One region of the Rahnella sp. EDr1-12 genome, then DNA from elsewhere that is predicted to be linked to it. Evidence: predicted binding sites of a transcription regulator. Region 1 holds the regulator's gene; each other region holds the start of a gene.
The links. The regulator PhoB, encoded in region 1, activates phosphate uptake and scavenging genes when phosphate is short. The targets are predictions, from matches to a motif close to CTGTCATAAAACTGNCNNAT.

Region 2: ACO0U8_RS11540 (heavy metal response regulator transcription factor) is a predicted target of PhoB. The motif match lies at 1,485-1,504, and genes of this name have one in related genera.
Region 3: pitA (inorganic phosphate transporter PitA) is a predicted target of PhoB. The motif match lies at 7,774-7,793, and genes of this name have one in related genera.

The regions. Positions count from the first base shown of each region.
Region 1 is NZ_JBLZNY010000001.1:1,286,327-1,297,266, forward strand. Features, by position in the region: gene ggt (gamma-glutamyltransferase) at 1-958, shown strand, start outside; gene proY (proline-specific permease ProY) at 1,029-2,447, opposite strand; gene brnQ (branched-chain amino acid transport system II carrier protein) at 2,596-3,915, opposite strand; gene ACO0U8_RS06085 (cobalamin-independent methionine synthase II family protein) at 4,358-5,461, opposite strand; gene phoR (phosphate regulon sensor histidine kinase PhoR) at 5,729-7,048, opposite strand; gene phoB (phosphate response regulator transcription factor PhoB) at 7,070-7,759, opposite strand; gene sbcD (exonuclease subunit SbcD) at 7,976-9,214, shown strand; gene sbcC (exonuclease subunit SbcC) at 9,211-10,940, shown strand, end outside.
Region 2 is NZ_JBLZNY010000002.1:448,510-459,449, reverse strand. Features, by position in the region: gene ACO0U8_RS11550 (cytochrome b/b6 domain-containing protein) at 1-609, opposite strand, end outside; gene ACO0U8_RS11545 (hypothetical protein) at 756-1,379, opposite strand; gene ACO0U8_RS11540 (heavy metal response regulator transcription factor) at 1,592-2,266, shown strand; gene ACO0U8_RS11535 (heavy metal sensor histidine kinase) at 2,259-3,695, shown strand; gene eptB (kdo(2)-lipid A phosphoethanolamine 7''-transferase) at 3,929-5,605, shown strand; gene ACO0U8_RS11525 (endonuclease/exonuclease/phosphatase family protein) at 5,751-6,863, shown strand; gene ACO0U8_RS11520 (LysR substrate-binding domain-containing protein) at 6,866-7,780, shown strand; gene leuD (3-isopropylmalate dehydratase small subunit) at 7,802-8,410, opposite strand; gene leuC (3-isopropylmalate dehydratase large subunit) at 8,420-9,826, opposite strand; gene ACO0U8_RS11505 (alpha/beta fold hydrolase) at 9,997-10,872, shown strand; gene ACO0U8_RS11500 (choline transporter) at 10,936-10,940, opposite strand, start outside.
Region 3 is NZ_JBLZNY010000004.1:134,694-145,633, forward strand. Features, by position in the region: gene ACO0U8_RS17320 (lysophospholipid acyltransferase family protein) at 1-1,265, shown strand, start outside; gene ACO0U8_RS17325 (FKBP-type peptidyl-prolyl cis-trans isomerase N-terminal domain-containing protein) at 1,328-2,326, opposite strand; gene ACO0U8_RS17330 (serine hydrolase domain-containing protein) at 2,595-3,761, opposite strand; gene ACO0U8_RS17335 (methyl-accepting chemotaxis protein) at 4,193-5,848, shown strand; gene ACO0U8_RS17340 (hypothetical protein) at 5,890-6,198, shown strand; gene ACO0U8_RS17345 (NAD(P)/FAD-dependent oxidoreductase) at 6,340-7,542, opposite strand; gene pitA (inorganic phosphate transporter PitA) at 7,865-9,370, shown strand; gene uspB (universal stress protein UspB) at 9,475-9,810, opposite strand; gene uspA (universal stress protein UspA) at 10,159-10,599, shown strand; gene rsmJ (16S rRNA (guanine(1516)-N(2))-methyltransferase RsmJ) at 10,700-10,940, opposite strand, start outside.

The sequences.
Region 1 (10,940 bases):
CTATAAATTCGTGTCTGCGCCACCGCCAAGCTCCGGCGGCGTCACGATGTGCGAAATCCTCAACATTGTGGAAGGCTATGATCTGAAAAGCATGGGCTTCAATTCAGCGGCGTCGATTCACGTCATGACCGAAGCCATGCGTCATGCTTATATGGATCGTAATACTTACCTCGGCGATCCGGCGTTTGTAAAAAATCCTGTCGATCGTCTGATCAGCAAAAGTTACGCCGAAGAAATCCGTAAAAAGATAGAAGCGGATAAAGCCACCCCATCGACTTCCGTTCAGCCGGGCATGGAACCGCACGAAAAACCGGAAACGACGCACTATTCCATCGTCGATAAAATGGGTAACGCCGTCTCCACCACCTACACCATCAACGGTCTGTTTGGTTCTGTGGTGATCGCGCCCGGCACCGGTTTTTTCCTCAACGACGAAATGGATGATTTCACGGTAAAAGTCGGTGAGAAGAATCTCTTCGGTCTGGTCCAGGGCGTTAAAAATTCTATCGCCCCCGGTAAGCGCCCACTATCGTCGATGAGCCCGAGTCTGGTGACTAAAGACGGTAAAATCTTTATGGTTCTGGGATCGCCGGGCGGTTCACGCATCATCACCATTACGTTGCAGTCCGCGCTCAATGTCATCGACCACGGCATGGCACCGCAGGAAGCCGTGAACGCACCACGTATTCACCACCAATGGCTGCCGGACGAAGTGTATTACGAGCAGCGCGGTGTTTCTCCTGACAGCCTGAACATCCTGCAAAAGATGGGCTATAAAATGGTGGAACAGACGCCGTGGGGCGCGACGGAGTTGATTATGGTGGGGTTACCGGGGGCGGCAGGTGTCACCTCTGCCACTTCGGGTAATGACTCGGCGGTATCAGGCAAGGTTCGCGAAGGTTATCTCTATGGCGCGAATGATGTGCGGCGGCCAGCAGGCGCGGCCATCGGCTATTAACTGACAACAAAAAGCCCCCGATACCTTGAAGATATCGGGGGCTTTTTTTTACCGAAAGGTAAGTGCTTGCTTACTTACTCAGTGCCACTGCCTGCTTCTTGCGGTCATTACGCAGCTTGAAGGCATACCCAATCAGCAGGGCGGCAACCCACACCATACCGACGTAAAGCGACACGCGGGTATCCGGGAAGTAACCAATCAGGCCGATGATAAACACCAGGAAGATAATACCGAACACCGAGGTATACACGCCGCCACGCAGCGGGAACTCGAGCTCTTTAACCTGCTGCTTGCTCAGCTTGCGACGAAAACCAATCTGCGAGAACAGGATCATTATCCACACCCAGACGGTCGCAAATGTCGCCAGAGACGCGATCACCAAAAACACATTCGAAGGCATGATGTAGTTGAGGTAAACAGCAATCAGCAACGCGGCCATCATCACCAGCACCGTGACCCACGGTGTGCCCAGACGCGACACTTTGCTGAACATTTTAGGCGCCTGCCCCTGCTTTGCCATTCCGTGCAACATACGGCCCACGCCAAACACATCGCTGTTGATAGCCGACAACGACGCAGTGATCACCACGAAGTTCAGAATACCCGCCGCGGCAGTGATCCCCATATGCTGGAATGTCAGTACAAACGGACTCCCCTGCGTACCGATCTGATTCCACGGGAAAATCGACATGATGACAAACAGAGTACCCACGTAAAACACCAGAATACGCAGCGGAACCGAGTTAATGGCTTTCGGAATCGACTTCTTCGGATCTTCCGCTTCACCGGCCGTAATACCAATGATTTCAATACCGCCATAAGCGAACATCACCAGCTGTAACGACAGGATAGTCCCCATGATGCCCTGGCTGAAGAATCCGCCGTGGCTCCACAAATTATGGATACCTGTTGCCTGGCCGCCGTTGCCGATGCCCCAGAAGATAATGCCAAAACCCGCCACGATCATGATGATAATCGTCAGCACTTTGAAGAAGGAGAACCAGAACTCCAGCTCGCCGAACACCTTCACACTGACTAAATTGATGGCGCCGATGATCAGTACGACGCTGAGCACCCACGTCCACTGCGGCACATCCGGGAACCAGACGCCCATATATATGCCGAAGGCGGTAACGTCGGCGATCGCCACAATGAGGATTTCGAAACAGTAGGTCCAGCCAGTGATATAGCCCGCCATTGGCCCGAGGTAGTCCTGGGCATAGCGTGAGAACGAACCGCTTTGCGGGTTATGCACCGACATTTCGCCGAGTGCGCGCATGATGATAAAGGCGATGATGCCGCCGACCAGATATGCCAGCAATACGCTGGGCCCTGCCAGTTTGATGGCATCCGCCGATCCATAAAACAGCCCGGTTCCGATGGCTGATCCCAATGCCATAAAGCGAATATGACGCGTTGTCAGACCGCGTTTTAGCTTCGTGCCCGGCGCTTCTGGCTGCCCGGTTGGTTGTTCAGCTGATTCTTGCATGTACCTTAACCCGTCTCTGTATTTTAAAAATCACAATGCCAATTCAAAAAAACACCTGCACCCTGCCAATGAAAAAGCCACGGAAATGGTTTCCGTGGCCTGATTGGCGAACAATTCACTCAACTACTGTGGAACCTTCACCCGATAATTATTGATGCGCCGTGACGCTGCGCGGGCCACTGATTTTGTCATAGATCCCCACCAGTACCAGCATTAATACTGACGGCGGTAACCAGGCAAGACCTTGTGCAGCCAGTGGCAGGTTCGCAGTCCAGGCAGGCATGATATCAGCAAAGGCCGAGGTTTTGATGCCATCAACAATACCGAACACCAGACTGACCAGCATGACCGGCGCCACGATGCGCGTCGTATTATTCCACCAGCGCAGGGTGAAGCTCAAGACCACCAGCGCGATACATGGCGGGTAAATGGCCGTCAGCACCGGAATTGAAATCTGAATCAGATGGCTCAGGCCGAGGTTGGACACCAGCATGGAGAACAGACCCAGAATGAACACCAGTGTTTTATAAGACAGCGGCAGGTACTGAGCAAAGAACTCCGCACAGGCGCAGGTCAGGCCAACCGCCGTCACCATACAGGCGATGAAAATCAGCGCGCCGAGGAAGAAGCTGCCGACGCCACCAAAGGTATGCGCCACATAAGCATGCAGGATCACCGCGCCGTTAGTCGCGCCAGGCACCAGTGATGCACTGTTTTCGCCAAGTTTGAACAGGCTGAGATAGACCAGCACCAGACCTAAACCGGCGATCAACCCTGCCAGAATAGTGTAACGGGTCAGCAACTTAGCATCAGACACACCGCGTGAACGGGCGGCATTAACGATCACAATCCCGAACACCAGCGCTCCCAGCGTATCCATCGTCAGATACCCGTTTACGAAGCCACTTGAGAAGGGAACCGTTTGATAAGCATCGACCGCAGGCATTGTCTGCCCGGCTGGCCACAGCAGTGCTGCAACGCCCAGCGCAGCCAGTGCAACCATTTTCAACGGCGCGAGGAAATGCCCGACGGTATCGAGCAGACGGCCCGGATACAGGGAAATGCCGATCACCAGCGCAAAATAAATCACGCTATAAATCAGCAGAGGCAGCGGGCCGTCACCGGTCATCGGCGCGATCCCCACTTCAAAGGAGACGGTCGCGGTGCGTGGCGTAGCAAACAGCGGGCCCACGGCCAGATAGCAGACGGTGGCCAGCAAAATACCGGCACCACGGCCAATCGGTGAGCTCAGGGCGTCAACACCGCCCCCGACACGCGCCAGGGCAATGACGGTCATCACCGGGAGGCCGACGGCTGTGATCATAAACCCGGCAGCAGCCCACCAGACTTCAGGACCGGCCTGCAGGCCAACCATTGGCGGGAAAATAATATTTCCGGCCCCGACGAATAAAGCGAAGGTCATGAAACCTAACGCCAGAATATCTTTATTTGTTAAACGAGTACTCATGATTGGTGTCGTGTTGCCTGTTCAAATGAATAAAGTGTCCGTTGCTGTCGTCGTGCTGCTCGGTCAGAAGGATGAATGGCGAACAAAGCCAGAGAGCACCAAAATGAAGCCGGAAGGAGCCTAAAACGCCTGATGATATGCAGATGATTACGTTGTTATGCAGGGAGTATCGAGCGACAGCGGGGGCTAAGGTAAACGTTTATAGCGCAGAAAGGCAAGCCGAGATCCAAAAAGCAGAGTCTTCAACCAGATTAATGCTTGAGAGCAGCGATTATCACTAAATACAGCCGCAAACACGCAATATGATATGTATGATTTTTGAACGAAGTAAGCACAAGATATGCCCCGAAAAGGCAAAAAGTGCGTGAAATCACCACGAACGGGCAATTTCACGCACGATATCCAGCAGATTTATGAGGTCAATAAATAACCGGCGACGCCTTTACCAGACGCGCGCAGCGATATCGACGACCAGTTTTAATTTTTCCCACTGCTGGGCTTCGGTCAGGCTGTTGCCCTCTTCTGTCGAGGCGAAACCACACTGCGGGCTGAGGCAAATCTGATTGATATCCAGATACTCAGCCGCTTCTGCAAGACGCGCTTCCACCGTTTTCGCCAGCTCCAGTTCGCCGGATTTTGTGGTGATCAATCCCAGAACCGCCTGCTGATGGCCTTTTTTGATGAAGCGCAGCGGCTCGAAACCACCGGAACGCTCGTTGTCATATTCAAGGAAGAAAGCATCGATGTTCACGCCGCCAAACAGGATCTCCGCGACCGGCTCATAGCCGCCTTCTGAAATCCAGGTGGAGCGGAAGTTGCCACGACAAACATGCAGACCAATCACCAGATCGTCGGGTTTCCCGGCGATGGCTTTATTCAGCACGTCTGCGTAAGTGCGTGCTAACTCTTCCGGAGAATCCCCACGTTCGCGGATTTGCTTCTTCTGATCCTCTGAACACAGGTACGCCCAGACCGTGTCGTCGAGTTGCAGATAACGGCAACCGGCATCGTAAAACGCCCTGATGGCGTCACGGTAAACCTGTGCCAGATCGTCAAAATACGCTTTCAGGTCGGGGTAAACCTCTTTGCTGATGGCGTCACGGCCACCGCGAAAATGCATCACACTCGGACTTGGAATGGTCATTTTTGGCACCGCGTTGCCGCTGATGCTTTTCAGGAAGCGGAAATCTTCCAGCATCGGGTGGGCGCCAAAACCGAGTTTACTCACCACTTTAATGCTGCGTGCTTTCGTTTGTACGCCGTTGAACTGGATCCCCTGCACCGCGTCGTAACCTTCCACGCCGTCCAGCCCTTCGAAGAAATCGAAGTGCCACCACGCCCGGCGGAATTCGCCGTCAGTGACCACTTGCAGACCGGCTTCACGCTGCAAATCCACCACGCGACGAATTTCAGTGTCTTCCACAGCGCGCAGCTGAGCGGCATCAATCTCGCCAGCCTGAAACTGTTTACGCGCTTCTTTAATCGCCAGCGGGCGCAGAAAACTGCCGACAACGTCGGCGCGGAATGGAGGGGTTGTACGTTGCATGCATGACTCCTTTTAGGCACCCCGCGGCGTATGGCGGAATACCAATGATTTACAAAGTAAATAATTGCGTTGCGTTATATATAGACATCTGGATGTCTAAACGTCTTTGATTGGATAGTGTCATGCAGCACGCTTATCAGCAACAGAGGAATCTTCATGGGACGTGAATAAAATTCACGTTAGTGGGAAGAATGTTCATTTAGAGGAAATGTTCATTTGGAAGAGAGTAAGAAAGCCTGAAATCCGCAGATAACAGGCTTGAGAGGGTTAAGGCTTAACGGAAGCTTGCGCACCGGCGTCTTGCGGAACAATCAACCGCGGCGCCAGCGTAAACATAAAGCGGGTGCCGACACCCACTTCGCTCATGACTTCCAGCCTGGCGTTGTGGTGGCTCAGGGCATGTTTGACGATCGCCAGGCCCAGCCCGCTGCCGCCGGTCTGGCGGGAGCGCGCTTTGTCTACGCGATAGAAACGTTCGGTCAGGCGCGGAAGGTGCTGAGGCGCAATACCCGGCCCGTTGTCGCTTATCTGGAACTGCGCGCCGTGCGGCGTTTGCTGCCAGCTGACTTCAATGCGGGTGCCCGCCGGGGTGTGATTCACCGCGTTGTACACCAGATTGGAAACCGCGCTGCGCAGTTGATCTTCGTTGCCAAAGACCTTCAGCTTGTCGTTTATGCGGAATACGACCTCATGCTGGCCGCCGCTCAGCGTCTGCACTTCACGCTCCAGCATGCCGAGCATCACCGGAATATCGACTTTCTCGTGCAAATCCATATTGGCAGAGGCTTCTATTTTCGACAGCGTCAGCAACTGTTTTACCAGCCCGTCCATGCGTCGCGTCTGCTCCTGCATGGTATCCAGCGCTTTGGAACGAAACGGCTCTTCCAGCTTGGCGTCTTCCATCATTTCCAGATAGCCCTGCAAAACGGTCAGCGGCGTACGCAGCTCATGGCTGACGTTAGCGAAGAAGTTGCGTCGCGCGCCCTCGAGCTGACGCATCTGCGTGACATCCCGCGCCACCATCAGTAATTGCCCTTCAGAATAAGGCATCACGCGAAACTCCACGTAATGCTCATTATTCAGCTGAAGATTCAGTGCACGGCTGAAATCACGTGCCTGGATCCAGGCGCGAAACTCCGGGTAGCGCAAAAGATTAAAGATGTGCTGCCCGTTGTCTTCCGGCCAGCGAAAGCCGAGCAGTTCCTGCGCCAGACCGTTACACCAGAAAATATTGCCCTCTTCGGTGGTCAGCACCACCGCATCAGGTAACGATTCTGCACCGCTGCGAAAACGTTTAATTAATTGCCCTAATTCGCGACGACGACGACGGTTACGCATCTGCATCTGGTTCAGCCCGTAGAACAGCGGCTCCCAGCTCCAGCGCCCGTTTGGCGGGGTGATGCTGCGGTCAAGCCACAGCCAATGTGAGAGTTTAAGCTGGTTGTAATAGTTCCAGCCCAGCGCCGCCAGCAGCGACGCAAAGAGAAGCCAGCCAAAATGGCCAACAAAAATGCCGAGAATGATCGCTGGCAGGCAGAAGAGGAAAAATTCGCCGGCCAGCCGTTTCCATGACAAACGTTCTAACACACAGATTCTCCGCTGTGGGGATTAATAACGCGTTGAGAAACGGTATCCCGTGCCACGGACAGTCTGAATCATTCTGTCATGTCCACTGGTTTCCAGCGCTTTACGTAAACGACGAATATGCACGTCCACGGTGCGATCTTCCACATAAACGTTAGTGCCCCAGACGTTATTCAGCAACTGTTCGCGGCTGTAAACACGTTCTGAGTGGGTCATAAAGAAGTGTAATAATTTGAATTCGGTCGGCCCCATGTCGAGCGCCTGCTCGTTGGCCATCACCCGGTGAGAGGAAGGATCCAGGCTCAGCCCCTGCATGTCGATCACTTCTTCCACCGCCATCGGAGAAATGCGGCGCATTACCGCTTTGATGCGGGCAACCAGTTCTTTCGGAGAAAACGGTTTGGTGATGTAATCATCGGCACCCACTTCGAGGCCGCGCACCCGATCTTCTTCTTCACCGCGTGCGGTCAGCATCATCACCGGGATTTCGCGGGTCAGGGCTTCACGTTTAAGGTGCTTAATAAACTGAATACCGGAACCGCCCGGTAACATCCAGTCGAGCAGGATAAGCTCAGGATAAGGCTCGACCAGCTGGGCCACCGCGGAATCAAAATCTTCAGCTTCAACAGCCTGATAGCCATTTTGTTCCAGTACAAAACACACCATTTCACGAATAGGAGCTTCGTCTTCAACCACTAATATACGTCTAGCCATCGTAGGTCCTGCCAATAGGTTAGCGATCTTTTATTTGATTGCGGGCGCCATTATGCGTCAGTTTTGTGACAGATTTATGAATAGAAAGGATGGTTCATTACCCGGCAATTTAACAGCCATCTTGCTGAAATGCGTCCGATTTTCTCAGGACATCGTCCCCCGTCGGCGTTTATACTTTGCGCCATTGTTACCGCACCGCGAACCACAGGGAGTTTCATGCGCCTGATCCACACCTCAGACTGGCATCTTGGCCAGTATTTCTTTACCAAAAGCCGCGCCGCCGAGCACCAGGCCTTTCTGCGCTGGCTGACGGAACAGGTGGAAAATCATCAGGTTGATGCCGTGATCGTGGCCGGTGACATTTTCGATACCGGCTCACCGCCGAGCTATGCCCGCGAACTGTATAACCGCTTCGTGGTGGAATTACAACGCACCGGCTGTCAGCTGATTGTGCTGGCGGGTAATCATGACTCCGTCGCCACGTTAAATGAGTCCCGCGAGCTGCTTTCCTGTCTCAATACCCGGGTGATCGCCACCGTCGGCGAAGATCTGTCTGAGCAAGTGCTGGTGTTAAATCAGCGCAATGGTACGCCGGGAGCCGTACTCTGTGCGATCCCCTTTTTACGCCCGCGCGATTTAATCGCCAGTCAGGCAGGGCAATCCGGCAGCGACAAACAGCTGGCCTTACAGGAAGCCATTGCCGCGCATTATGATGCGCTGTGGCACGCTGCGCAGGCCAAACGCGACCAACTGGGTCTGCCGCTGCCAATCATCGCCACCGGCCATCTGACCACCGTTGGCGTCAGCACCTCTGATTCCGTGCGCGACATCTATATAGGAACTCTCGATGCCTTTCCGGCGCAGGCGTTCCCGCCGGTAGATTACGTGGCGCTCGGACATATCCACCGCGCGCAGTGCGTGGCGAAAACGGAACATATCCGTTACAGCGGTTCCCCTATTCCGCTCAGTTTTGATGAGCTGAGCAAAGCCAAAAGCGTCTATCTGCTGGATTTCGACGGTGCCACGCTCAACGCCATCGACACGCTGGAGATCCCCGTTTTCCAGCCGATGCAAATCATCAAAGGCTCGCTGGCGGAGATTGAACAGCAGCTGGCGCACTTCACCGGAGGCGATGCCACAAAACCGGTCTGGCTGGATATTGAAGTGGCGACGCAGGATTATCTCAGCGACATTCAGCGCCGCATTCAGGCGCTGACCGCCGAACTGCCGGTGGAGGTCGTGTTACTGCGCCGCAGTAAAGAACAACGGATCCACAGCATCGAACAGCAGGAAAAAGAAACCCTCAGCGAGCTGAGCGTCAGCGACGTTTTTGAACGCAGATTGTCGCTGGAAGCGGATACGGATGAACCGCGCCAGACGCGGATGCGCACGCTGTTCGCCCAGGTTGTCGAACAGGTCACCAGCGGTCAGAGCACGGAGGGCAGCGCACAATGAAAATTCTCAGCCTGCGTTTAAAAAACCTGAACTCGCTGGCAGGCGAATGGAAAATTGATTTCACCGCCGAGCCGTTCGCCAGCAACGGTTTATTCGCCATCACCGGCCCGACCGGCGCGGGGAAAACCACCCTGCTCGATGCCATTTGTCTGGCGCTATATCATCAGACGCCACGCCTGAACGTCACGCCAAGTCAGAATGAACTGATGACCCGCCATACCGCCGAGTCACTGGCCGAAGTGGAGTTTGAAGTGAAAGGCATCGGCTATCGCGCATTCTGGAGCCAGCGCCGCGCGAAAAACTCACCGGACGGCAATTTACAGGCGCCAAAAGTCGAGCTGGCCTTGCTGGCCGACGGCAAAATTCTGGCAGATAAAGTGCGCGATAAACTCGATGCCATCGCCGAACTGACCGGACTGGATTTTGGCCGTTTCACCAAATCGATGATGTTGTCGCAGGGCCAGTTCGCGGCGTTTCTGAATGCCGACGCCAACGACCGGGCCGAACTGCTGGAAGAACTCACCGGTACCGAAATCTACGGTCTGCTGTCAGAACGCGTGTTTGAACAGCATAAAGAGGCACGCGTCACCCTGGACGGTTTGCATCAACGCATGGCCGGTATCGAACTGCTTAGCGAAGAACAGCGCCAGGCGCTGGAAACAGAACTGACTGAGCTGAATGCGCAGGAAATCAGCCTCAGCCGGCAGGCGCAGCAGCGCCAGCAGGATCTTAACTGGCTGCAACAGTGGCAGCAGGTGCAGCAAAAACTTCAGCAGTCTCAGCAGCAACTGAGTGCCGCAGAGCAGGAAAATTTGGCTGCCGCGCCGCAATTGCAGCAACTTGCACGCAGCGAACCGGCAGAAAAACTGCGTCCGTTACTCAATGATCGACAGCGTTGTCAGGATGAATCGCAACGTCTTGTGCAGCAACTGGCGCAGCTCACGCAGCATCAGGAACAGCAAATTGCACAGATGACGCCGCTGACTCTGGCGGTGGAACAGGCGCAAACCGCACGCCTGAAACAGGCGGAAGAGCAGCGTCAGACGCAGACGCTGATCGAAGAAAAAATCCTGCCGCTGGATGGCGAAATTATCCAGTGGCGTAAATCACTGGCCGACACGCAACAGTCGGTCAGTGACGTGCAGAAACTGGTCAGTGAGCATAACGCGACGCGGGTGCAAATGACCGCCGAACGTCAGAAACTGGACGAAGAAAGCCGCCAGCATCAGACCCGCCAGACCGCGCTGACCGAGGCGCTGAACGCCGCACAACAGCGTCAGGCTGAGCTGGAAAAACAGCATCCGCTGGCAGCATGGCAGAAACGGCAAACAGAGCTGGCGCAGCTGCGCCCGGTGCGGCAACAGCTGTATTCACTCGCGCAGATTTTCCCGCAGCTGAACCAGCGCGTGCAGCAACAGCAAAAAGATTTGGCGCAATATCAGACGCAGCTGGCCGAAGAGGAACAGCGTCTGGGCGCGATCCGCCTGCAATGTCAGAAACAGCTGGAGCACCTGAACGACGTCAAAGCATTGCATAAACAGGAAATGCTGATCGTCAGCCTCGAAGCTGAACGAGCCAATCTGCAAAGCGGCAAAGCCTGCCCGCTGTGCGGTTCCACATCCCATCCGGCCATTGAACACTATCAGGAGGTTAAACCTTCTGAAACGGCGCAACGCGTCGAGAAAATGCAGCTGGAATTCGATGCGGCAAAGGCCAGCGGCATTGA
Region 2 (10,940 bases), on a different contig from region 1:
GAACGTTTTCGGCACCAGCAACACCATCACCACGTGAACCACCACGAACAGCATCACGCCGCTCATGGCAAAGAAATGGACATAACGGGCGATATCAAAACCGCCAAACAGCCACACCAGGCCGCTGAACTGAACCGGTTTCCAGATAGACAACCCTGAGAGCACCAGCAGCAGGCCGAGCAGCAGCACGCCGACGTACATCAGCTTTTGCACCGCGTTGTACTGGCCGGGTTTGTGCGGCAGCCTGAACGTCACGGCACGGACCGTATCCCGCCAGACAGAACGTGGGCTGAACGGGAAAAAGTCACGCCTGAAATGGCCTGTGAACAGCCCCCACAGCACATAAAACAGGGCATTGGCCGCCATCAGCCACATCACCGCCAGATGCCAGGCAATGTTGCCACCCAGCCAGCCGCCGAGGGTGGTGCTTTGCGGAAAGGTAAAAGAAAAAATCGGATCGGCGTTATAAATTCCCCAGCCGCTCATCACCATGCCGATCATCGCGAAAAGATTAATCCAGTGGCACAGACGAACCGGCCAGGGATGAATACGCTTTTTTTTCGGCAAAGAGGGCGGCGGGGAGGCACTTTGTGCAGAGGAGGTACGCAGCGGGGAGGGTTGAGATTTCACGGATAAACTCCTGCGTAATGAGAAACTGCGCAACGTGAATGAGGGAGGATTCACCCTGCGCAGTTCTTCAGGAACCACTGCTTGCGGCTGACAGACACGGCCCGCCGGAGCAGCGTGCTAAAGGGTTACATCGGCGGTGCGACGCCATCTTTACCGGCGGCGATACCACGGGCAACCAGTGCGCCTTTATCGTCTTTCATCGCAAACAGCACGATTTTAGTCCCAGGTTTCAGCAGGCTGCGGTCGCCCGGCGCCAGCAGAACCACCGGCACATCGTCAGGCACTACAACCGTTTTTTCTGCGTCATGGTATTTCACGGTCAGCGTGCGGCCATTGGTGTTCACCAGTTTGCCGACGGTACCGTTAGTCATGGTATTGATTTTGCCATCGGCGGATTCAAACGGGTTGAACCCTTCGCCGCTGCCGCGCAGGCTTGGCGCGAAGACGTGCACTTCCAGCGCTTTCAGGGTGCCGTTGGCCTGTGGAACGGCCGCGGTACCGATGAAGCTGTCCGCTTTGATGTCACTGATCTGGCCTTTCGTCACCGCGTTGATTTTGGTCTGATCGGTCAGTTTAACGTCCAGCTTATCGCCCTGACGGGTGGTGATCTGCATGGAGGAATCATTAACGGATTCAATGGTTCCGCGCGTAGGTTTGATGACGTTGTCCGCAGCAAAGGCAGATGTCATGCCGCTGCACATCAGCAATGAACCGAGTAACAGACCGGCCAGACGTGTTGGTGTGTTCATGTTTAACTCTCCAGTTTCTTACGTATTTTCATTCAGGTAGAGGTATCACTGCACGAGGCAGTGAGGAATGACTTCATTAAGAGTGGACGATAAACCGGGATTGGCAGATGACAAGTTGATGACAAAATTGTCATCAAAGGTGTCTGACGAAACTGATAAACTTCCCAGGAATCATTCTTTGGGTGAATGGTCATGCGGCGCTGAGGGCCTGAATGCGGATACTGGTGATAGAAGATGATGTCAGCACAGGCGATTACCTGAAAAAAGGGCTGACCGAAGCAGGTTACAGCGTGGATCTGGCGCGTAATGGCGCTGACGGGCTGTTTCTGGCGCTCGAGGACGGTTACGACGCGGTGATCCTTGACGTCATGCTGCCGGGGCTTGATGGCTGGCAGGTGATGGAAGTGCTGCGTAAAAAAAGCGACGTGCCGGTGCTGTTCCTGACCGCACGCGACGAAGTGCAGGATCGCATTCACGGTCTGGAGTTGGGCGCAGACGATTACCTCATCAAACCTTTCTCCTTCACCGAACTGGTGCTGCGTATTCGCACGCTGCTGCGCCGTCCCGCCGCCCGTGAGCCGGATATCTACAGCGTCGCCGATCTCAATCTCGATCTGCTTCGCCGCCGCGTCACCCGTCAGGATCAGACCATCGCGCTGACCAACAAAGAATTTATGCTGCTGCATTTGCTGATGCGCCGCGAAGGCGAAGTGCTGTCGCGCACCATGATCGCTTCTCAGGTGTGGGATATGAATTTTGACAGCGACACCAACGTGGTGGATGTGGCCATCAAACGCCTGCGCGCCAAAATCGACCGCGCCTTTGAGGTCAAACTGATCCATACCGTGCGCGGCATCGGCTATGTCTGCGAAGTGCGCCATGACTGAATTTGCTGCGAAATCAACACCACAACGCGCGATGTCCCTGACGCTACGGGCCACGCTGCTGTTTGCATTGTTAGCCTCTCTGGTGGTGAGCGCCGTCGGGGTGTACCTCTATTACTCGCTGGAAAAAGAGCTGGTGCGCCGCGCCGATTATCAGGTCAGCGGGCGCGTGCAGTATTTTCGTCATTTGCTGGCGAGCGAATTTCCGCTGTCACAGCTCAGCCACAACCCCGGCCTGTTCGAAAATATGCTCGGCAACGAGCGCGATATTCTGACCTTCCGCCTCAGCGGGCAGCCCGCGCTGATTAACGTCAATCCTTCGCGTTTACAGTTACCGGCAGTGGCACCGGTGCCGGACGGCCAGCCGTTAACCCTTGGCACCGTGCATAGCCTCTCTGCGCCCGACGGCACGCCGGTGCGTTTCGCCCGTGCCGCCGTCAGAATGCAGGATGGCAGCACGGTGGAGATCACCGCGGCGCACTTCATGACCGGCGAAGCGCGGATGCTGTCAACGTTCCGCTGGCAGATAACCGGCGCAGTGCTGTTTGCCTATTTTCTGATTGCTGCGCTGGGCTATGGCGTCATCCGCCGGGGGCTGCGTCCGCTGCGGCATATGGCGCAGGAGGCAACGAAAATTCATCCGGCCAGTTTATCCACCCGTCTGAGCAGTGAAAATGCGCCGCAGGAATTGCAGCAGTTGATCTTTTCTTTTAACGACATGCTGGAAAGGCTGGCGGAAGGTTATCAGCGTCTGACGCAGTTCTCCGCCGATCTGGCGCATGAGATCCGCACGCCGGTGGGCGCGCTGATGGGGCATTGTCAGGTGGCGCTGTATCAGCCGCGCAGCACCGAGGAATATGAAACGCTGCTGGCGAACAACATGGAAGAACTGGAGCGTATTTCGCGCATGGTGGAAAACATCCTGTTCCTGGCGCGCGCCACCGATGCGCGTTCGGTGCTGACCCTCACCAGTATTGATGTGTCGGCGGAAATGACCCGTATTCAGGAGTATTTCGAAGGACTGGCAGAAGAGCGCGAGATGACGTTGCACAGCGCGGGCGAGGGAATTGTTTACGCCGATGCCATTTTGTTCCAGCGTGCGCTCAGCAATCTGGTCGCCAATGCCGTGCGCTATGCGCATCAGGGAACGGCAATCTGCGTGCGCGCAGAGTCTCATGGGAAAGGCATGGATATCCATGTGATAAGCCAGGGTGACCCGATCCCGCCTGAAAAACTCGGCAAACTGTTTGACCGTTTCTATCGCGCCGATGCTTCGCGCAGCGAAGGCGGCAGCTCCAGCGGGCTGGGGTTGTCCATCGTGCAGGCCATTATGGCGCTGCATCAGGGCAGTGTCCGGGTGGTGAGTTCCGCGCAGGGAGAAACCCGCTTCACGCTCACTTTTCCGCGCGAAGAGCACAAGCTTTCTCAGTAGTTTCTCAATAAACGTAAGAAACGGGCAGCGGGTGTAAGAAAATTATCAACATTATCTCACTGAAAGATAAAGGTTTCGTTAATCCTGTTACATTATCACATTGGAAGAAACGAATGAATTTGAACGAAAATACGCGGCCCGGAGTCTGAATAGTCCTAAGGAGTGTTTTCAATCCTCCGGTACGAGCGGTCAACATGACGTAAACAGACTCACCAAAGAGCCATTTATTACTAATGCAAAAATTACGATTACTTTCGCAACAGAGCATTTTTCTGTTCATTGCGCTTTATCTTGGGATCCTGCTTAACCTTCCGATTTTCTTCCGACGTTACTCCCAGTTGCACTATGACAATGCGTTGTCGATCGCCGTTGAAATGCTGGCCGCCTTTGCGCTGGTCTATTTCCTGTGTGTGCTGCTGTCGTTTACCGGGAAAACGGTCTTCCGCATTCTGATGAGCGTGGTGGTGATCTCTTCCGCCGCGGCCAGCTACTACATGATCCTGTTCAACGTCGATATCGGTTACGGTATTTTGGCGGCGGCACTGGCGTCAGACTCCATTGATTTATCGAAAGAATCCATCGGTACGCATTTCATCGCCTGGACGGTGCTGGTCAGCCTGATCCCGGTACTGCTGTTGTGGCTGAGCACCATGCCCGGCGCGGCATTCAGAGAAACCACCCTGAAAAAATTGGCAGTGAAAATCGTTCTGCTGGTCGTCTCCGGTTTGCTCTGTTACCTGCCGCTGCAAATGATGGGCAAAGTGCAGGATCGTCATGATCTGGTGAATAACCGCATGATGGCAAGCTACGGTGGCGTGGTGGCGGGCACTTATTCGCCGTCCAACTGGCTTTCGGCGCTGGGGCTGTATGTCTACAGCAGCTACAGCCAGGCGGAAGACACCAAAAACCTGTTCGATCCGGCCAAACATTTCACCTATAACGAACCGGCAGATGCCAAAGACATGTACGTGGTGTTTGTGATTGGTGAAAGTGCACGCCGCGATCACATGGGCCTGTATGGCTACGATCGTGATAACACGCCGAATCTCGATAAAGAGAAGAATCTTGTGGCCTTGCAGGGCTATTCCTGCGACACCGCCACCAAGCTTTCCCTGCGCTGTATGTTTGTGCGCGAGGGCGGGGCGTCTGAAGCGCCGCAGCGTACGCTCAAGGAAGCCAACGTGTTCTCCGTGCTGAAAAGCAAAGGCTGGAGCTCAGAGTTGTATTCCATGCAAAGTGAAGCCTGGTTCTATAACAAAACCCGCGCCGACGATTATTCCCTGCGTGAAAACATTGCTTCTGAGAAGCGCAACGCCGGTAAGCCGGTCGATGACATGTTGCTGATCGATGAAATGAAAGATTCGCTGAATAACCATCCAAACGGTAAACATCTGATCATCCTGCACACCAAAGGGTCGCATTATCTCTATTCCGACCGCTATCCGCGTTCATTCGCCAAATATCAGCCGGAATGCATGGGCATTGACGATTCCTGTTCTACCCAGGAGATGATCAACGCCTACGACAACTCACTGCTGTATACCGATTATTTCCTGTCGCAGGTGTTTGACCAGTTGCGCGATAAAAATGCCATCGTGTTCTACGCATCCGATCACGGCGAGTCGATTTCAAAAAGTATGCACTTCCACGGCACACCGCGCGATCACGCGCCACCTGAGCAGCGTACCGTGCCGATTATGGTCTGGGCGTCGGACAAATTCCTCGCCAACGATCAGAACAGAGCCGGTTTCGAACAGCTGCAAAAAATGGCTGCGCAGAAGAAGCCTGCATTCCATGAAAAACTGTATGACACCCTGCTCGGTTGTATCGGCTACACGTCTCCGGACGGCGGGATTGTCCAGCAGCATAACTGGTGCCACGTAGCCGATCCGGTCGCACCGGCAAAATAACCCTCGCCCCACGTCGCCATCTTTTTCTTCAACCAGAAAAGGTGGCGACATCCTTCTGGTCGTTCCTCGTTTTTTAAGTCACAATCGCTTAACAAGGTATTGAGAGTATTCTCTTCTGCTATTTTTTTATCAGGGCTGATGACCGATGGAAGCACTTCGAATTACAGTTTGCGTACTGACGGTCATAATGACCCTTCTGACGCTGCTGCCCCTCTCCCGCAATCAACACTGGTGGGTGCGGGTATGGGATTTTCCCCGCCTGCAAATGGCGTCTTTATGCTTAGTTTTCCTGCTGACTGAGCTGTACATTCTGCCGTTTGGCGGCGTGCTCTCGACCATCACCATCGTGCTGACGGTGGCCTGCATGCTCTATCAGAGCTGGTGGATTTTGCCCTACACGCGTCTGCATCCGGTGCAGGTCAAAAAAGTCGCGCCGAACGGGCATTCCCGCATCAAAATTATCAACAGCAACGTGCTAACCACCAACCGTCAGGCCGGTAAATTACTGAGCCTTATCCAGCAAAATAAGCCCGATATCGTGGTCCTGCTGGAAACGGATCAGTGGTGGGAAGATCAGATGGCACCGCTTGAGCCGGATTACCCGCACAGCCTGCGCTGCCCGCTGGATAATCTCTACGGCATGCACGTTTACTCGCGCCTGCCGCTGCACGACGCACAGATTCAGTATCTGGTGGCCGACGATATTCCGTCGATGCATTTTCGCGCCGAACTGGCCTCCGGGGAACAGGTCGTACTGCACTGCCTGCACCCGATGCCGCCAAGCCCGACCGAAGCCGATGAATCCACTGACCGCGACGGTGAGCTTATCGCCGTCGGGCACACCGCGGCCAAAGCGACCTATCCGACCATTGTGACCGGCGACCTGAACGACGTTGCATGGTCGCGCACCACGCGCCTGTTCATGAAAGTCAGCGGTCTGCTCGATCCGCGTCGTGGCCGTGGCATGTACAACACGTTCCACGCCAGTTATCCGTTCCTGCGCTGGCCGCTGGATCACGTTTTCCACAGTAAACATTTCACGCTCATCGGCCTGCAACGCCTCGGATTCATGGGCTCGGATCACTTTCCCATCATGGTCGAACTGGCGCTGACGCCTCAGGAAGGGCAGGATCAGGAATCGCTGGAAATCGATAATGAAGACATTGAAGAAGCCGAGGAAAAAATGCAGATCGCGGGTGTGAAAACCAGCGACGTGCACAGGGCGGAAAAACTGAACCAGCCGGTCTTCGGTCTGTAATCATGACCAGCGAACGTGCGCGTTTGCCACTGGCCGAAGACTTACGGGTTTTTCTGGCTGTCGTGAATAAGCAGAGTTTTGCCGCCGCCGCCACGGAGCTCGGGCAGTCTCCGGCCTATGTCAGCAAACGCATTCAGATCCTCGAAGAGTCGCTGAATTGCCGTTTGCTGCACCGTTCGACCCGCGGCGTACGGCTGACTGAAGACGGCGAACGCACACAGCGCTGGGCACTGCAAATCCTCGATACGTTTGATCACTTCATCGGCGACCTGTCGGATTCGCGCAGTGAAGCGCGCGGCAACGTGCATATCTGCAGCTCGTTCGGTTTCGGACGCTGCCATGTGGCGCCGGCAGTGGCCGAGCTGGCCGAGCGTTATCCGCAACTGAATCTCCGCCTTGATCTGTTTGACCGCGTGGTCGATCTGGTTGCAGAAGGTATTGATCTGGAAATTCTGGTGGGCGATGACATTCCGGAGCAGCACATCGGTAAAAAACTGGCAGAGCATCAGCGGATCCTCTGCGCATCCCCGGAGTATCTGGCCGCCCACGGCGAGCCGGATTCGCCGGAAGCGCTCGCACAGCATCAGTGTCTGGTGCTCAAAGAGCGCGACAATCCTTTCGGACTCTGGTCGCTGACCGCAGAAGGCGAGGAGCACCGGGTCAGGGTGAAAGGGGCGCTGTCGTCTAACAGTGGCGAAGTGGTGTTGCAGTGGGCGCTCCGGCACCACGGCATCATTTTGCGCTCGCAGTGGGACGTGCAGCCTTACATTGCGCGGGGCGAGCTTGTGCAGGTGTTACCGCAATTCTCCCAGCCCGCCAGCGTCTGGGCGGTATATCCCACGCGGCTGGCGGACTCGGCAAAATTGCGGGTGTGCGTTGAGTTTCTGCATCAGCGTTTCAGCCAGTTACTGGGCTGACGCCGGTTTCGTGGTCAAGCGTTACGCCAGCCACGGATTGCGCTGCAAATGCCCTTGCTGAAACTCACGGATGTCATCGCGATATTGCAGTGTGGTGCCGATAGCATCCAGCCCGTTGAGCAGCGAAACCTTACTTAGCTCATCGATTGCAAAATCAATCACTTCACCGTTTTGCAGGCCAATCCGTTGCGCCGGAAGATACAGGGTAATTTTGTTTTTGTCGCCATGAACCACTTCCTGCGCAATCTGCGCCCACGGCTTGGGATCCAGCTGTACCGTCAGCACGCCGTTGCGCTGACAGTTATCAAAGAAAATCCCCGCAAACGTCGTGCCGATCAGCGCCCGGATCCCGAGCTGTTTCAGTCCCCACACCGCATGTTCACGGCTGGAGCCGCAGCCGAAATTCGGCCCGACCAGTAAGAATTTGGCATTCTGCCACTCAGGCTGATTGAGGATAAACGCCGGATCGGGCGAGCCGTCCGCCAGGAAACGCAAATCGAAAAATACCCCGCGATCCAGCCCGTTGCGGTCGATGCCCTTGAGAAACTGTTTCGGCATGATCACATCGGTATCTACGTTCGCCGCAGGCAACGGCGCGGCAATACCGGTCAGTACGTTAAAAGCTTCCATGATTTCTCCTTACAGGTCACGGACATCGGTCAGATGGCCGCAAATGGCCGCCGCTGCCACCATCGCCGGGCTCATCAGGTGGGTACGTGCGCCCGCGCCCTGACGGCCTTCAAAATTACGGTTTGTGCTGGATGCGCAGCGGTCGCCAGGGGCGAGCACGTCGTCATTCATCGCCAGACACATCGAGCACCCCGATTGCCGCCATTCGAAACCGGCCTGAATAAATATGTCTGCCAGACCTTCCTGCTCAGCCTGCGCGCGCACCTGGCTGGAGCCGGGCACGATCATTGCGCGTACGGTCGGTGCGACGGTTTTCCCGCGAACCACTTCGGCGGCAGCGCGTAAATCCTCGATGCGCGCGTTAGTGCAGGAACCGATAAACGCATGGCTGATGCGGATGCTGTTCAGCGGCTGACCGGCGCGCAGCCCCATGTACTGCAACGCACGCTGTAAATCCTTACGGCGTGAGGCATCTGATTCTGCCAGCGGATCCGGTACCTGGCCGTTAATCGCCTGCGCCTGATCGGGGCTGGTGCCCCAGCTGACCATCGGCGCAATTTCTGCGGCGCTCAGTTCAACTTCGCGGTCAAACACGGCGTCCGCATCGCTGTGCAATTCACGCCAGACATTCACGGCGTCCGCCCATTGCTGGCCTTTCGGCGCACGCGGCTTGTCTTTCAGGTAATCAAACACTTTGTCGTCGGGTGCCATAAACGCCCCGCGCGCCCCGGCTTCAACGGCCATATTGCATATCGTCATGCGGCCTTCCACGCTCAGCATGTCGATGCCCTGACCGCAGAATTCGATGGCATAACCGGTTGCGCCCGCCGCGCCGATTTTTGCCACCAGCGCCATCACCACGTCTTTGGCGGTGATGCCGGTTTTCAATTCACCGCTGACGGTGACGCGCATCGTTTTCAGGCGTTTATAGACCAGCGTCTGCGTGGCCAGCAGGTGCTCAATTTCGGACGTGCCGATACCAAAACCAAACGCGCCTAACGCGCCGTAGGTGGTGGTGTGGCTGTCTCCGGCGGCAATCACCATGCCGGGCAAAATAAAGCCCTGTTCCGGTGCCACCACGTGTTCGATGCCCTGACGCTTATCGAGAATATCAAACAGCTCGATGCCAAATTCGGCACAGTTTTCTGCCAGATAGGACACCTGACGCGCCCCCCCGGCATCCGGCATCTGGCGGGTGCGTAACGGCGTCGTCGGATTAACGTGATCGACCACCGCCAGCGAGGTTTCAGGCCGCCAGACGCGACGGTTCGCCTCGCGCAAACCGCTGAACGCCTGCGGGCTGGTGTATTCGTTAATCACCTGCCGGTCGATGTAAAGCAACACGTGGCCTTTATCATCCAGAGCGCGGACGCTGTGGCTGTCGATGTGTTTTTCATACAGCGTTTTTGGCTTCATTTTATTGCCCTGATAAACGTAACGGATAATGCCAGCGTCGCAACTTCGCGGTTATCGGGCAACGGCCTGAGTGTGGTGCGTCAAAACACAGATCGTAAACCGGCGATCTTCATTTGTGGCCTTGTTGCTGACCGGCCAGCGGCTAAGATGGGTAAAAAAGGAGAAAACCCATGTTTGAACATTTTACCCAAGGCCGGATGGCAGTCAGCGGAACGGAGATCGCTTACCGCATCGCCGGGCAGGGCGAGCCGCTGTTGTTGCTGCACGGACACCCGCAAACCCAGGCGATCTGGCATAGCGTTGCGCCGCACCTCACTTCTCATTTCACCGTAGTGCTGGCTGATTTACGCGGTTACGGCGACAGCGGTAAACCCGAACCGGACGCGGAGCATCTGCGTTACAGCAAGCGCGAAATGGCGCAGGATCAGCTCGAGCTGATGGCCGCGCTCGGTTTCAGCCAGTTCAGCGTGATCGCCCACGATCGCGGCGCGCGGGTCGCACACCGGCTGGCGCTCGATCATCCGCAGGCAGTGAAGCGGATGGCGTTGATGGACATCGCGCCGACGCTTGCGATGTATCAGCAAACCAGCGAGGCCTTTGCGCGCGCTTACTGGCACTGGTTCTTTCTGATCCGCCCGGCACCGCTGCCGGAAACCCTTATCCTGGCAGATCCTGATCTCTACCTGCGCAGCGTAATGGGCAGCCGCAGCGCCGGTATGCAACCTTTCACCGACGAAGCTTACGCAGATTATTTGCGTTGTCTGCAACTTGATGGGACGGCGCGCGGAATTTGCGAGGACTATCGGGCTTCTGCTGCGATAGACCTGCAACACGATCAGATTGACCGGAATGCATCCCGCAAAGTGCGTTGTCCGCTGTTGATCCTGTGGGGCGAAAAAGGCACTGTCGGCACCTGTTTTGCGCCGCTGGAGGAATGGGCAAAGGTGGCGGAAGACGTTCAGGGAGAGGCGTTGCCGTGCGGGCATTATCTTGCTGAAGAACAACCGCAACTGTTGCTGGAGAAAGTGCTGCCGTTTCTTCGCTGACGTGGCGGATGTTCTGACGCGTATAAAAAAACCCGCATTGCGCGGGTTTTTTGTGAGCTCAGATTATA
Region 3 (10,940 bases), on a different contig from region 1:
TCTTCCCGGCGGGTGAAGTGTCGCGGATGAGCTCGAAAGGCGTGCGCGACGGCAAATGGCACACCGGATTTATCCGCCTCGCGGCCAAAGCCCGTGCGCCGGTGGTGCCGGTGCATATCAGCGGCAGCAACAGTGCGCTGTTTTATCTCACGTCGATGATTTACCGCCCGCTGAGTACCCTGCTGCTGGTGCATGAAATGTTTGGCCAGCGCGGCAACAGCCTGACGCTTAAAATCGGCGCGCGCATTCCGTATGCCAGCTGGCACGACGGGCAGATGCAGGCGGGGGATCTGGCGGCGCGTTTTCGTAAACATCTTTACCGCCTTGGTGCAGGCAAACCGGGGCTGTTCCACACTGAAACGTCGATTGCCCGCGCTGAAGATCGGGCGGTGCTGAAACACGCGCTGGAAGCCAGCGAAGTGCTGGGCAAAACGCCGGACGGCAAGATGATTTATCTCTATCGCCGTCACGGGGAAGATACGGTGCCGATTTTGCGCGAACTGGGCCGGTTGCGCGAAATTGCCTTCCGCGCCGTCGGTGAAGGCAGCGGCCGCCGTCGGGATCTCGACGGTTACGATGACGACTATTATCACCTGGTGCTGTGGGATCCGCAGGCGCTGGAGATTGTCGGCGCGTACCGGTTTATTCCGACCGCCGATCAGGTCGCCAGCAAAGGATTGAACGGCATTTACAGCCAGAGTTTGTTTCAGTACGGCCACCAGATGGATCCGATTCTGGCGCAGGGTATCGAACTCGGACGCAGCTTTATTCAGCCTGCGTACTGGGGAAAGCGCGGGCTGGACTATCTGTGGCTGGGCATCGGCGCGTATCTGGCGAAATATCCGCAAACGCGTTATCTGTTTGGTCCGGTGTCGATTTCCGGCGGCATGCCGCTGCCCGCCCGCGATTTGCTGGTGGCATTTTATCGACTGTATTTCGCCCCGACGCTGCCACTGGCGACATCGCTGCGCCCTTATCCGGCGTCGCTGCCTGACGTGTTAGCGCAGTTTTGCGGTGATGATTATCAGGAAGATTTGCAGCGCCTCAAACGTCTGCTGGCCAATCTCGGATGCAGCATTCCGGCGCTGTATAAGCAGTATTCCGAACTTTGCGAAAGCGGCGGCGTGCAGTTTATCGATTTCGGCAGCGACCCGGAATTCAACAACTGCATCGACGGATTGGTACTGGTGGATCTCAGCCAGCTGAAACCGGCCAAATTTGAGCGCTATATTGCGGTGCATCAGGAAAGTGCCTCCCTGGCATAATTTGCCAGAGAGGTTGTGGCAGGTAAGCGGCCTCCCCGGCGAAGGGGAGTGCTGACCGGCGGTCAGTGCGGGTTGTTTACGTTCACCACAGACACCGTGTAAATCACCACTGATTTTGGCTTGCCGTTCTCACTGTTTTTCCCGACAGCGGCAGGCGGGATAACAATCGTCACTTTTCCGCCTTTGCGGACAAGTTTCACGGCATCACGCAGTACAGGCGGCATGTCGGCCACGCGGAAAATCTGGTTCGCATTGTCAATTTGCGGGCCATCCACCATAGTGCCATCGAGTAATTCCCCTTTGTAGGTCACCTCCACCTGATTGGTGTCTTTGATGACCGCACCTTCACCTTTATTTTCAACCAGATAGTAAAGACCTTTTGCGGTCTTTTTCACACCCGGACGTTTGGCAAACTCTTCAATAAAGGCTTTCTCTGCGCCCTGCTCTTTCGCTGTCGCCGCCTGCGTCAGGATCTTCACCTGCTCATCAAACGCCGTCAGCGTGGCCTGCACATCCTGCGGACTCATCTTTTCGCGCTGGTTAAAGGTATCGGTGATCCCGGCCAGAAGAATGTCTTTGTCCAGCGTAATGTGCAGCGCCTTTTGCTCGACAATCTGCGCTTCAATGTATTTAGCCATGGCAACGCCGCTGGCATAGGCACGCTTTTGCTCTTCGCTGTTCAGGCTGAAAGCGACTTTCTCAGGCTCCGGCGCAACTTCAGCAGCCGGTTCTTTTACCGGCTCAGGCTCGGGTTCCGCCGTCGCGTGAGTGAGGGGCAGCGTGGTCACGGCATCGGCCGGGACAGCTGGTTGTGCGTCTGGCGTAGCGGGCGGAGTGGCATCCGGTAAGGCCGGTGCAGGTGCCTCAGCCGCCGCCGTCTCCGGGGTTTGAGGCGTCGTCAGAGGGACAGCGGGTGCGGCTGGCGCAATCGTGGCGGCGTTATTTTCCGAACCGGTAACCTGAGCAGCGGCCGGTTCATTGGCAAAAACCTTAAAGGAAGAACAAAACATCATCATGAGGCTTAGCACATAAGCGCTCTTCTTCGCAGGAATAAAAGACATGGAATTACCTTCGCAATAAAATTACTTTGTTGAATCTTATAAATCAGGGAAATAGCGTTCATCGCGATAAAACCGGTGCACGTTAAAATAGAAAATGCAGCGAGTTTTCCTGCGGATAAAGTGAAGCCCACTTTGCAATGATGACAAAAGATTCAAAACATGATGGCGCAATGATTTCATACACGAGTAAATAATGCGAATTTTTTTCACATTATTTACGTTACATGATCATGAATATATTAGGATTTTTCGCACTTAATGAGGATATTTACTGACAGGTTTCCCGGTAGTCATCCGCCATTGCCATTTTTAATAACAAATCATGACCAATATAGTTACTCCAGTTAAAGGAATTCTGTAACACGACAACTGCATTCTGATGTTTTTTATCAAAACCGATATAACTGGAGTATCCGCCGATATATCCGACCTGATAAGTAATTATCTGGTTATCTTTATAATCAGTGACCCAGGCAATATTGGCGGCCTCAATTTCTCTTTCAAAATAGACTTTTTCTGTGACCTGAATAGCCGCGTTGAGATCGCCGGTGTGGGAATTCTCGATATGCGCACGAAGATATTTCAGCAGATCATCGGCGTTGCTGTACAGATTGGCCGCCGCCACCATGTTGTTGGTGAAGTACCAGTCAGGCACCACTTTGCCGCGGCGAATAAACTTCGGCTGATCGCCCGCATGACCGATCGCGCGATAAGGGTAATCTTTCAGCGTCGGGCCGTGGAAGCTGGTATTGCTCATTTTCAGCGAGTTAAAGATAAAGTCATACGCCAGTTGCTGGATGTCTTCGCCGGTTTTTACTTTGAGAATGTAGCCAAGAAGCGCGTAACCCAGATTGGAATACTGAGGCTCCCGCTTTTGCGGCTTTTTGAACGAAGAGAGATCGTTCACTACCGCATCGCTGTCCAGTTCGTTATAAAAATTGTCGCCGGTATACAGATATTTCAGGAAGCTCTGCAACATGTCTTTGTTCATGTTTTGTCGCGGTAAACCGGAAGTATGTGTGGCCAGTTGCAACAAGGTGATGTTCCGGGCATCCGGGCTGAGCAGAATATTTTTTGGCAACAAGTCCGAGAGTTTATCGTCCCAGTTCAGCTGCCCTTTATCGACCAGCCCGGCCACCACTTCACCGGTGACACCCTTACTCACGGAACCGAGCGCAAACAGCGTTTCCCCGTCAATTTTGTAGCCATTTACCGCGTTGGTGTACCCATAGCCCCAGGTCCGGGCTTCGCCGTTGTTACGGATAATCCCTATCGCCAGGCCGCTGGCTTTTTCCTTCTTCATATACTGCTGAACAATACCGTCAACCAGCCCGTCGAGATTTTTCGTGCAGGCAAGTTGCTTTACCGCCTGCGGGCTTTCTTTCACCTGCATCTCGGATAAGGTTCCGCACGCGGTCAGAAGCAAAGGAAGCATGATGCTCAGGCCAGAAAATCGTCCCGTTATTCTTTTCATTGCATTGATTTATAGAGCGAAGTTGAACGGTGACGACAGTGAATACACATCAGATGACCTTGTGACAGAAAAAGAGGCTCGCCGGATAGCGCGCTGCAGGCCGCAGACTGTGTCATTTCCCCGCGCTTTTCAATGAGAAATTGACGCGATCCTGATGTTCTTTTGCACAAACCCGCCGGGCGTCGGGGGAATCTTTCAACATCGTCTGAGATGGCATGAAAAATCTCTTTACATGCATAAAAAATCATTTTAAACACCAACGCGAAACATTGACTTAACGTAAATAATTGAATTAGATCGGTTTAATTAACGTTAGCGCAACCTTTGCCGATAACCCTGATTCACGTCATGCCACTTTCAAGAAGGCCGGACTTTTAAAATCAGGGGAAAATATGAACATCACACAGCGTCTTTTACTGACGTTCTCACTGCTATCTGCCGCCCTCATCGCACTGGGGGTCGCCGCCATTATGTTGATTTCGGGTTTCCAGGACCGGTTTGAATATGTTCAGGTCAATGCGATCCCTTCCATCAAAGATCTCAATAAACTCATCGATCAGAGCAACAGGCTTTCCCTCACGCTCTATAAACACCAGAGCCAGACCGATAACAGCAAAATGCCTGAGGTAGAAACCCTCATTCAGCAGCGGATTGCCGGGCTGAAAACGCTGACGGAATATTATCTGCAACACGATATCTCCAGCGCTGAAGATGAAAGGCTGACCCACGTCGCTTTCGACAATATTCGTAAAGTGGAGGAAAAACTCCCGGCGTTTCTGGCCTCATCACGGGCGCATCAGGATGACGTCAGTCTGGCGCTGATTGAGGGTGACGGCGGCATCGGCATGGCTATCCGTCAGCTCATCTCCGATTACCAGAAACAGCTTACCGTTAACATCGACATCGGTGAGGGGTTGCGCGCCACTAACCGCAGCATTTTCAACGCCACACTCTGGGGAATGGGCAGCGGCGTGACGCTCACCATCCTGCTGCTGGGTTTCTTTGCGCTGGTCACCATCCGCCGCGTACGGAAAAGCCTGCTGGCCATCGGGGATATCATGACCATCGCCAGCGAACGGCTGGATTTGACGGTGAGCGCCGATGCCAGCCGTCATGACGAAGTGGGCAACATGGCCCGCGCCTTCAACAGCCTGATGCAACGCGTCTCCGGAGCACTGTTGTCCGTGAGTGCGGCGTCACAGTCGGTCAGCAGCGCGTCGGCACAAATCGCGGCCGGTAACGAAGATCTCTCCTCGCGCACCGAGCAGCAGGCCGCCTCGCTGGAACAGACCGCCGCCAGCATGACCGAACTCAGCGAGACGGTTCGCCAGACCGCCGACAACACGCGTCAGGCCAGCCAGCTGGCGGGCAACATGAATGCGCTGTCGGAGAAAAGTGCCTCCTCGCTGGAAACCATGCTGAGCACCATGGGCGATATCCGCAGCAGTTCCCGCAAAGTCACCGAGATCATCACGCTTATCGAGGGCATCGCCTTCCAGACCAATATTCTGGCGTTGAACGCCGCCGTGGAAGCGGCACGCGCCGGTGAGCACGGTAAAGGATTTGCTGTGGTGGCCGGTGAGGTCAGAAATCTATCACAGCGTTCGACCACCGCCGCGCGTGAAATAAAAGAACTGATCGACCTGTCCTACAGCCTGATCGAAGCCGGTGCCCATCAGGCGGGCGATGTCGGCGAGAACATGAACTCGATGGGCAACGCCATCCGTCAGGTAACGGATCTGGTTAACGAGATTGCCGCTGCGGCTACCGAGCAGAGTCAGGGGATTTCTCAGGTGCATCAGGCCGTTAATCAGATGGATGATGTGACCCAGCAGAACGCCGCGCTGGTGGAAGAAGCCTCTTCAGCCTCGCGCTCGTTGCAGGATCAGGCCGACGGCCTGGCGCGACTGGTGGGTGAATTCCGCCTGAGCGACGCCACCGGTCAGCGTCAGTCCTTCGTAAAACCGGTGCAGACGCTGGCTGCACTGCCGCGCACCCAAAAACCGGGCACTCCGCCACACAATGAGGCCGACTGGCAACGTTTCTGATCAGGCTTTTACCGTCGTCTTATTACAGGGAAAACAGCATTATGGATAATCTTCAGGAGCACGCAGACCATCTGGAAAAGCACAAGGCATTGGTGGAAAGCTTTGAACAGATGGCGGCGCTGGTGAATCAGCTTGCCACCGGGGAATACCGGTCGCTGGAGCTGTACATCAATAACTGCCGCCATTTTCGCGATCGCAGCCTGGAAGTTCAGGCAGTGCTGTCAGATAAATGTTTTGAAACTTACCTGATGCGCCACGATATAACGCTGTATTACAGCATTCACAGCGTGAATATGGCCTTTGGCATGATGACCAATATGCTGGAAAACCTGAAAAGATTCTTGTCCTGAGAACGCGTTAAACAGTGCCAGATACCTGACACGGAGCATGTGAAGGGTCACCCTGAAGATTCGCGAGTATTTTCAGGGTGTTTTTGTATTCATCGCCGTGATAACTGGCAGCCAGTCGCGGTGTGAAATTGATGAATTGGGTTAGCTGACGCGGCCAGCCACCAGATCCTGCGCACAGGCCCACGCGGAACTCCACGCCCACTGAAAATTGTAACCGCCCAGCCAGCCAGTCACGTCCACCACTTCACCGATAAAGTACAAACCCGGCACTTTCGCAGCGGCCATGGTTTTAGAAGACAACTCCCTGGTATCGACACCGCCGAGCGTCACTTCCGCCGTGCGGTAACCTTCGGTGCCGTTCGGCTGCACCTGCCAGTTTTGCAGTTGTTCAACCAGTTCCGCCTGCTGCGGCACGTTGAGCTGTTTCAGCGTCACGTCCGGCAACTGACCGAGCGTTTGCAGACATTCCACCAGACGCTTCGGCAGTTGCATCGCCAGCGTATTTTTCAGGCTTTGATTGGGATGTTCCTGCCGCTGCTCATTGAGAAACGCCGCCAGATCGACGTCAGGCAGTAAGTTAACGCTCACAAACTCACCAGGCAGCCAATAGCTGGAAAGCTGTAAAACGGCCGGGCCGGACATGCCGCGATGGGTGAAGAGAATGCTTTCACGGAAAACCGTGCCGTCTTCTGCGGTCAGCACCGCAGGCACTGACACGCCCGAGAGGGTTTGCAGGTGATCCAGCAGCGGTTTGTGCAGGGTAAAGGGCACCAGACCGGCGCGGGTCGGCAATACTTTCAGCCCAAACTGCTCCGCCAGACGGTAACCGAACGGCGTCGCGCCCAGCCCCGGCATGGAAAGCCCCCCACTCGCAACAACAAGTGAGTGAGTGCTCACAGTTGAGCCGTTCACCTTGATGACAAAGCCATTTTCCGTTTTCTGTACGTCGGAAATTTCACTGCGCAACCGGACATCGACATTGCCCAGTTCGCATTCTTTATCCAGCAGCGCCACAATTTGCTGTGCGGAGTCATCGCAAAAAAGCTGACCGAGGGTTTTCTCGTGCCAGGCGATGTTGTAGCGGTTGACCATGTCGATAAAATCCCACTGGGTGTAACGCGCCAGGGCGGATTTGCAGAAATGCGGGTTTTCGGAAAGATAGGCGGCCGGTTCGGCATACAGATTAGTAAAATTGCAGCGTCCGCCCCCCGACATCAAAATTTTACGTCCGGTTTTCTTACCATTATCCAGCAGCAGAACCCGGCAGCCACCCTGTCCGGCCTGCGCTGCACAGAACATGCCTGCCGCACCCGCACCTATGACTACCACATCAACCTGTTCCACTTTTGGCCTCTCTTTCCGGAAAATTCAGCTACGTTTTAAATAGGATACGCCCTGCGCACAGGAGGATTTTGACCGCTGCGCGTCGCGGATTGTAAGGGACTGACGGGGTATAAACCAGTCACAGGGGCATTGCATGAGGCAAAGTAAGCAAATGTTTCAAACGGCAAAGACCCAGCAACGTGCTGATTAATAAAAAGTTAATCTACATTGCAACATTTTTTGAACTGTTTTTAATCAAAAAAATGTCATATTTTCCTTTTATCGGCCCCCTGTTCTCGCAGATAATGCGCGGCGTTCATGACCACTAACTGGCGTAACAATTATGCTGCATCTATTTGCCGGGTTGGATATTCATACCGGTTCGTTATTGATTCTCGCGTTACTGTTTGTCCTGTTCTATGAAGCCATTAACGGTTTTCATGATACGGCCAATGCAGTAGCAACCGTCATCTATACCCGGGCAATGCGTTCGCAATTAGCGGTCGTGATGGCGGGTGTGTTTAACTTTCTTGGCGTCATACTCGGTGGTTTGAGTGTGGCTTATGCCATCGTCCATTTGCTTCCAACCGATCTTCTGCTCAACGTGGGTTCCACTCATGGCCTTGCCATGGTGTTCTCGATGTTACTGGCAGCGATCATCTGGAACCTCGGCACCTGGTATTTCGGCCTGCCGGCGTCCAGCTCCCATACACTGATCGGCGCCATCATTGGTGTCGGGTTGACCAATGCATTAATGACTCACACGTCCGTGGTCGATGCATTAAACATCCCAAAAATGATCGGTATTTTTGCCTCTCTGATTATCTCGCCTCTGGTCGGGATGATTGTGGCGGGGACCATGATTTTCCTGTTACGTCGCTACTGGAGCGGCAACAAGAAACATGCCCGTATCCACCTGACGCCTGCTGAACGTGAAAAGAAAGACGGCAAGAAAAAGCCGCCGTTCTGGACCCGTATTGGCCTGATCCTGTCGGCTATCGGCGTGAGCTTCTCTCACGGCGCTAACGACGGTCAGAAAGGTATCGGTCTTATCATGCTGGTTCTGATTGGTGTGGCTCCGGCAGGTTTTGTGCTGAACATGAGCGCCACCGGTTACGACATTACCCGTACCCGCGACGCCGTGACGCACCTCGGGCAGTATTATCAGCAGCACGTTGATGCGGTACCCCACGTGGTAGCACAAACGCCTCTGGTGCCTGCGCCAGACGTGAATATCGCCCCGACCGATGCAGCAAAAGTGTTCCATTGCGACAGCAGCCATGCGCTTGATGCTATTGGCCGTGCGCAAACTCTGCTGACCAATCTTCCGTCCTACAGCGCATTGTCACCGGATGAACGCAGCCATATGCGTCGCCTGCTGATGTGCGTGTCTGATACGGCAGATAAAGTCGCTAAGCTGCCGGAAACGTCACCTGCGGATAAACGCTTCCTGGGTGAACTGAAAACCGACATTCTTCAAACCGTGGAATATGCTCCGATCTGGATCATCATCGCTGTGGCTCTGGCACTGGCGCTGGGCACCATGATTGGCTGGAAGCGCGTTGCGACCACCATTGGCGAGAAGATTGGTAAGAAAGGCATGACCTACGCACAGGGCCTGTCAGCACAGCTTACTGCGGCGGTGTCTATCGGTGTTGCCAGCTACACGGGTATGCCGGTTTCCACGACACACGTGTTGTCCTCTGCGGTGGCGGGCACCATGATTGTGGACGGTGGCGGTGTGCAGTCGAAGACCGTGAAAAACATCGCGATGGCCTGGATCTTAACCCTGCCAGTCTCGATTGTCCTTTCCGGCCTGTTGTACTGGATTGCGCTAAAGCTCATCTGATAAGCGTCTGAATCTCGGTTCAGAATAGAAAAAGGCGACCTGTGTTGAACAAGGTCGCCTTTTTTATTTCCTTTTTCACACATCCTCACAACGATTATTCAGATTTAATACCAGATGAGCATCGCCATCATACTGATGAGAATAAGCCCAACCAGCGCTGTCGTCAGAACAAACTGACCGCGCACCCGCTCACAACGGCGGATAAATTCAGGATCGTGATGTTCAACGTAGCGCTGAGCATAAATATAACGCACCAGCCTGATTTGCTTACTCGGTTGCCCGTGAGACGTAAAGAATCCACCGCCATCAACATATTGATACAGCAGGGGATCACATCCCCGAAGAACCACCAGCAATGCGCGCAAAGAAGAATAATAGCGCAGCATATTCACCACACATACAAAACATAAAGCCCAAAATAGCGCAACGGGACTGATCATGATTCCCCCTCAAGGCGAACTCACCCCGCGCACTGCGGCCATCAACTCTGCCGCACACCCGACGTTTCGCCCTGCCTTTCCGCGATTTCACACCCCCGGACACGAATATGTCCGCCCTCTTTCACATCACAGAAAATTGCCAAAACAGGAGAAGCCTGCATTATTCAGTGTAGGAAACGAATCTGGAAATAGGTAAGACGCCTCATATTATTTATATCTATCGATTGCCGGAACAGGAAATGGGATCTGTATGCTTGATTTGTTTAACCATTTTGGCGCTATACTAAAAGCATGACTTTCGCATGATGCAGATATTGCTGTTAACCGACTTATGGAAGGAGTTTTCTTATGGCTTACAAACACATACTTATTGCTGTAGACCTGTCGCCGGAGAGCAAGGTTTTAGTTGAGAAAGCCGTCTCCATGGCGCGCCCTTACAACGCTAAAGTGTCCCTGATCCACGTTGATGTGAACTATTCAGACCTGTACACCGGCCTTATCGACGTCAATCTGGGCGACATGCAGAAACGTATTTCCGAAGAAACTCACCACGCGCTGAATGAATTGTCGCAAAACGCAGGTTATCCGATTTCAGAAACCCTGAGTGGCAGCGGTGATTTAGCACAGGTTCTGGTTGATGCGATTAATAAATACGGCGTGGATTTGGTGCTGTGCGGCCATCACCAGGATTTCTGGAGCAAACTGATGTCCTCCGCCCGCCAGCTGATCAACACCGTACATATCGACATGCTGATCGTGCCGCTGCGCGATGAGGAAGAAGAAGCGTAAGACACATTGTCCCGCTGAAACGGCTATAAAAATGCCCGCAGGTGAAAACCGGCGGGCATTTTTTTATGGCTATAGCGGAAGTGGCTAAAGCACCAGCGCGTTACAGCGGCGTATAAATATCAAACCGGTGGCTTTTGGTGACCACGGCGGCCTGGGCAGGAATATCGGCCATCGGCGGGGCGTAATCCGGGCGTTTCACCACGATGCGTTTTGTCGCTAAACGACGCGCCGGTTCCAGCAGGCCATCGGCATCCTCATCCGGGCCGACGAGTCCCTGAAACACCCGCATCTCTTTCTTCACCAGCGCACTTTTCTGTTTGTGCGGATACATCGGATCGAGA